2 regions of the Anoxybacillus sp. ST4 genome follow, and region 1 is predicted to be linked to the other one. Evidence: riboswitches for the same ligand, from Rfam matches in the RefSeq annotation. Region 1 holds a riboswitch; the other holds the start of a gene.
The links. A riboswitch is a leader RNA that binds a small molecule or an ion and turns the genes downstream of it on or off. The one in region 1 is predicted to bind S-adenosylmethionine.

Region 1 (3,314 bases):
CGATTAAGCGACGGCTTGGATCAGCAGAAAGAGTCGTTTTTCCTGTGCCGGATAAACCGAAAAAGAGTGCGACATCTCCTTCTTGCCCTACGTTTGCTGAGCAGTGCATCGGGAAAATTCCTTGTTCTGGTAATAAAAAGTTCATTACAGAGAAAATGGATTTTTTCATTTCGCCAGCATACTCTGTTCCACCAATGAGCACTGTGCGACGTTCAAATGAGATGATAATAAACGTTTCTGAACGTGTGCCGTCTACAGCTGGATCAGCTTTAAACGTTGGAGCAGAAATGACTGTAAATTGCGGCTCGTGCGTTTTTAGTTCCTCTGCTGTTGGACGAATGAATAATTGATGAGCGAATAAATTATGCCAAGCAAACTCATTCACTACTTGAATAGGTAAACGATAAGCTGGATCGGCACCCGCAAAACCGTTAAATACGAACACTTCTTCTTTTGTCATTAAATAATCAACGACTTTATTGTAAAGACGATCAAACACTTCTTCAGAAATTGGTTGATTAACTGTTCCCCAGTCAATTTTATGTTTAACAGATAGTTCTTCAACGATATATTTATCTTTTGGGGAACGGCCTGTATATTTTCCGGTCGTTGCGCAAACAGCACCGGATGAAGTGAGAATGCCTTCTTGACGAGTTAACACTTTTTCTACTAATCGTGGTACAGATAAGTTATGAAAAACCCCATCCCTTTGCAAGAGTGTTGATAATTTGTTTGTCAGTTCAATGGAATTCATTGGACAAAACCTACCTTTGTTTGATTTATTCTTCATGTAAAAAGTATAACACATTTTAATAAATAATCCATACTAATTCATGTATTTTTCTTGAATTTATTTTCAAGATCGTTGTGGCATAAAAAACATTGACTCGCTTCATACAGATGTGATATGATGCTGAAATGAACGGATACTCTTATCCCGAGTTGGTGGAGGGGGACAGGCCCGATGAAACCCAGCAACCGTCACATGCGTGAAAAGGTGCTAACCTGTGGCAAGGGAACGCCCTTGAACGATAAGAGTGAAAGGCGCAGACAAATGCAAAAACCTTTCCTCTGAGGGAAAGGTTTTTTTCACGATAGACCATAATAAGAGGGATGAGTACCGTATCATTTGCCATTATACTGAGGAGGAATGTTTAAATGCCTAAACGTCGTCTGTTTACATCTGAATCTGTAACGGAAGGGCATCCGGATAAAATTTGCGACCAAATTTCCGATGCGATTTTAGATGCGATTTTAGCAAATGATCCAAATGCGCGTGTTGCATGCGAGACGAGCGTAACAACAGGACTTGTTTTAGTGAGCGGAGAAATTACGACATCTACATATGTAGATATTCCGAAAATTGTTCGCGAAACGATTCGTGAAATTGGCTATACGCGTGCGAAATACGGTTTTGACGCAGATACGTGCGCCGTATTAACGTCAATTGATGAGCAATCACCAGACATTGCGATGGGTGTTGACAAAGCGTTAGAAGCGCGTGAAGGACAAATGACAGACGAAGAAATTGAAGCGATCGGTGCAGGGGACCAAGGATTAATGTTTGGCTTCGCGTGCAACGAAACGAAAGAGCTTATGCCGCTTCCAATTTCGCTCGCCCATAAACTTGCGCGCCGTTTATCAGAAGTGCGTAAAGAAGACATTTTACCTTACTTACGTCCGGACGGAAAGACGCAAGTAACGGTCGAGTACGATGAAAATGGTAAGCCTGTGCGCATCGATACGATCGTTGTTTCTACACAACATCATCCAGAAATTACACAAGATCAAATTGTGCGCAACATTAAGGAGCATGTCATTAAGCCTGTCGTTCCAGCAGAATTGATCGACGAAAACACAAAATATTTCATCAACCCAACAGGTCGCTTCGTAATTGGTGGTCCACAAGGCGATGCAGGCTTGACAGGACGTAAAATTATCGTTGACACGTACGGCGGTTATGCTCGTCACGGTGGTGGAGCGTTCTCAGGAAAGGATCCAACAAAAGTGGACCGTTCGGCAGCATATGCCGCTCGCTATGTAGCGAAAAACATCGTTGCGGCAGGTCTTGCGGATAAATGTGAAGTGCAGCTAGCGTACGCGATCGGTGTTGCGAAGCCAGTATCTATTTCGATTGATACGTTCGGAACAGGTAAAGTATCTGAAGATATTTTAATCGAAGTTGTTCGCAATAACTTTGATCTTCGCCCAGCAGGCATTATTAAAATGCTCGATCTCCGTCGCCCGATTTATAAGCAAACAGCAGCTTATGGTCACTTCGGTCGCACGGACATTGATCTTCCTTGGGAGCGTACAGATAAAGCGGAAGCATTAAAACAACAAGCGTTACAGTTAGCGAAGTAAGCAAGAGAAGAGGGTTACATCATGTAACTCTCTTTCTTTGTTAAAAAAGTGGGGTGGCATAATGTGTGGATTCGTTGGTTGCATTTATGATCGACCGAAGCAAGCATGTGATGAATGGAAAAAGACGTTCCAACAAATGAATGATATCATTACTCACCGCGGACCAGACGATGAAGGATATTTTTTTGATGAGCATGTACATTTCGCATTTCGACGTTTAAGCATTATTGATTTAGAAGCAGGCCATCAGCCGCTCTCATACGAAAACGACCGATACTGGATCATTTTCAATGGAGAAATTTACAACTATATTGAACTGCGTGCACAGCTCGAGCAGAAATATACGTTTGCGACGCACTCAGATACGGAAGTGATATTAGCGTTATACGCTGAAAAAAAAGAGGCATGTGTGCAACAATTGCGCGGTATGTTCGCTTTTGTTATTTGGGATAAAGAAGAAAAAACGGTATTTGCTGCGCGCGATCCGTTCGGGATTAAGCCGTTTTTTTATGCTGCCCAAGGTGATCGTTTCCTCGTTGCTTCGGAAAAGAAAAGCCTTTTGTTAGCAATAGACGGGGATATTAACAAAGAAGCACTTCACCATTATTTAACGTTTCAATATGTTCCAGAGCCGTTGACGATGACGACAGGTGTCTATAAGCTAAAGCCAGGTCATTACATGGTAAAAAAAATCGGCGAACTACCGATATTTGTTCGCTATTTTACTCCATCGTTCACGCCGACAAATCAAATGGAAGAAAAGTGGATTGTCGATATTCGAAACGCTCTTATGAAGTCTGTTGAAGTGCATATGCGCAGCGATGTACCAGTCGGCTCTTTCTTATCTGGGGGAATCGATTCTTCGCTCGTTATCGCCATGGCGAAACAATTTCATCCTCATCTTGAGACGTTTTCAGTCGGGTTTGCTCATGAAGGATTTAGTGAGATTG
Region 2 (3,314 bases), on a different contig from region 1:
ACAATCGACTATAATGGAAGCACAACGAATTCATGTTGAGGTGATCTATATGTCAAAAGAAAGTTCATTTGATATCGTGTCGAAAGTCGATTTGTCGGAAGTGACGAACGCCGTCAACATCGCACTAAAAGAAATTCAAAATCGCTACGACTTTAAAGGGAGCAAAAGCGACATTTCGCTTGAAAAAGACGAGCTTATTCTTATTTCCGACGACGAGTTCAAACTAGAACAACTGAAAGATGTGCTTATCGGAAAGCTTATTAAACGAGGTGTACCAACGAAAAACATTCAATACGGAAAAGTAGAACCTGCTTCAGGCGGAACGGTACGCCAACGCGCGAAACTCGTCCAAGGCATCGACAAAGACAACGCGAAAAAAATTAACACAATCATTAAAAATACAGGTTTAAAAGTGAAAAGTCAAATTCAAGAAGACCAAATTCGCGTCAGCGGCAAAAGTAAAGACGATTTACAAAAAGTCATCGCCGCCATTCGCGAAGCAGACTTACCGATCGACGTCCAATTCGTCAACTACCGTTAAGAAGGCTATGCGCCTTCTTTTTTCTTTTCTTAAATAAAATAGTTGAATATTTCTAAAAAATCAGTTACATTTATGAGTAACTTCATACACATCATCTTATCGAGAGAAGGGGAGGGACTGGCCCGATGAACCTTCAGCAACCTGACGATCGTCAAGGTGCTAAGTCCAGACAAGCGATTCGCTTGGAAGATAAGAAGGAGCGTGCAACGTCTTCTTCTTATGGAGAAGGCTTTTTTATTTGAAAAAGAAACGGAGGAATGGACGTGGGATTGCTAGATGATTTAAAAGAACGCATCGTCATCGCCGATGGAGCGATGGGAACGTTATTATATGCGCACGGCATCGATCGCTGTTTTGAAGAATTAAATGTGACAAAGCCTGAGGAAATCGTTCACATTCACGAAGCGTATATCGATGCCGGAGCTGAAGTCATCCAGACGAATACGTACGGAGCGAACTATGTAAAGCTCGCCCGCTACGGCTTACAAGATGACGTCAAACAAATAAACGAAGCAGCCGTTCGGCTCGCCAAGCAAGCGGCGCGAGGACGCGCCTATGTGCTCGGCACAATCGGGGGACTCCGCAGCACAAATAAAAGCACCATTTCGCTCGAAGAAGTGAAACGAACGTTTCGCGAGCAGCTGTACGCGCTGTTAAACGAAGGCGTCGATGGCCTGCTGCTTGAGACGTATTACGATTTTGAAGAACTGCAAACCGTTCTTTCCATCGCTCGTAAAGAAACGACGTTGCCACTCATCGCCCACGTCACCTTGCATGACATTGGCGTCTTGCAACATGGAATCTCGCTTGCCGATGCGCTTCATCAATTAGAGCAACTTGGCGCCGATGTCGTTGGCTTAAACTGCCATCTCGGTCCGTATCATATGTTGCGCTCGCTTGAAGAAGTGCCGATTCCGACGCGCGCCTTTTTATCGGTGTACCCAAACGCAAGCTTGCCGCAATATCGCGACGGACGATTCGTTTATGAAACGAGCGAACAATATTTTGAAGAAACAGCGCGCGCCTTTCGCGATCAAGGAGTTCGACTCATCGGCGGATGTTGTGGAACGACGCCGAAACATATTTCCGCCATCGCTCGCGCCCTGTCCGACCGCACACCTGTATATGAAAAAAAAGTGAAACAACGGCATACAGTCGTCGTGCAAGAAGCGGAACAGGCGAAAGAACCTTCCTTAGACGACATTGCCCGCACGCGCCGTTCGATCATCGTCGAGCTCGATCCACCAAAAAAGCTCGGCTTAACAACATTTTTAGAAGGCGCCAAAGCGTTGAAAGAAGCACATATTGATGCGTTAACGCTTGCCGACAATTCGCTAGCAACACCGCGCATTAGCAACGTCGCTGTCGGAACGATCGTCAAACAACAGCTCGGCATGCGGCCGCTTATTCACATCACATGCCGCGACCGCAATTTAATTGGCTTACAGTCGCACTTAATGGGCCTTCATACGCTCGGCATGACCGATGTGCTCGCTTTAACAGGCGATCCGTCTAAAGTAGGCGACTTTCCGGGGGCGACATCCGTCTACGATTTATCATCGTTTGACTTAATTTCGTTAATTCGTCAATTTAACGAAGGGCTTTCGTATTCTGGAAAACCGCTCGGACAAAAAACGAACTTTTCCATCGCTGCGGCCTTTAATCCGAACGTACGCCATTTAGATAAAGCGGTGAAACGGCTAGAGAAAAAAATTGAATGCGGAGCGCACTATTTTTTAACGCAGCCGCTATATAGCGAAAAACAAATTGAAGACGTATACGAGGCGACAAAACATTTATCGACGCCAATTTACATCGGCATTATGCCGCTTACAAGCGCTAGAAACGCCGACTTTTTGCACCATGAAGTGCCGGGCATTACCCTTTCCGATCACATTCGTGCGCGCATGGCTGCTTGCGCAAACGACCCTGTCCAATCGACAAAAGAAGGGTTAGCGATTGCAAAAGCGCTCATCGATGCGGCGTTCGATTTATTCCAAGGCATATATTTCATCACACCATTTTTACGTTACGATATGACGGTCGAACTCGTTCGCTACACGCACGAAAAAGAGCGGCTCAAAAAAGAAAGGACGGTTTACCATGGCTAGTTTACTCGAACAGCTCGAAAAGAAAATTTTAATTATTGACGGGGCAATGGGAACGATGATTCAAGCCGCCAACTTAACAGCGGATGACTTTGGCGGTGAAGCGTACGAAGGATGCAATGAATATTTGACGATCACCGCTCCAGAAGTCATCGCCCACATTCATGAAGCTTATTTTGAAGCGGGTGCGGACATCGTCGAAACGAATACGTTTGGCGCAACGAGCATCGTATTAGATGAATACAATCTCGGACATATCGCCCTTGAGTTAAATATCGAAGCGGCAAAGCTCGCTAAGCGAATCGCGGAGCAATATTCAACGAGCGATTGGCCACGCTTCGTTGCTGGCTCGATGGGACCGACGACGAAAACGTTATCTGTCACAGGCGGAACGACGTTTTCTGAACTTGTCGCCGCATACGAACAGCAAGCTCGCGGACTATTACTTGGCGGCGTCGATCTTCTTTTATTAGAAACGTGCCAAGATACGTTAAACGTCAAAGCCGCTTTTCTAGGCATAACCGAAGCGTTTAAAACGGTCGGAAAACAAGTGCCGCTCATGATTTCAGGAACGATTGAGCCGATGGGCACAACGCTTGCCGGACAGACGATCGAATCGTTTTTTATTTCGATTCAACATATGAAACCATTTGCCGTCGGCTTAA

Region 2: another riboswitch for S-adenosylmethionine. It lies ahead of K1I44_RS05800 (bifunctional homocysteine S-methyltransferase/methylenetetrahydrofolate reductase); the one in region 1 lies ahead of metK (methionine adenosyltransferase).

The regions. Positions count from the first base shown of each region.
Region 1 covers NZ_JAHZOE010000002.1:43,349-46,662, forward strand. Annotated here, with positions in the region: gene pckA (phosphoenolpyruvate carboxykinase (ATP)) at 1-754, opposite strand, end outside; SAM riboswitch class I at 930-1,038, shown strand; gene metK (methionine adenosyltransferase) at 1,159-2,364, shown strand; gene asnB (asparagine synthase (glutamine-hydrolyzing)) at 2,426-3,314, shown strand, end outside.
Region 2 covers NZ_JAHZOE010000005.1:90,557-93,870, forward strand. Annotated here, with positions in the region: gene K1I44_RS05795 (YajQ family cyclic di-GMP-binding protein) at 50-541, shown strand; SAM riboswitch class I at 635-737, shown strand; gene K1I44_RS05800 (bifunctional homocysteine S-methyltransferase/methylenetetrahydrofolate reductase) at 805-2,652, shown strand; gene metH (methionine synthase) at 2,645-3,314, shown strand, end outside.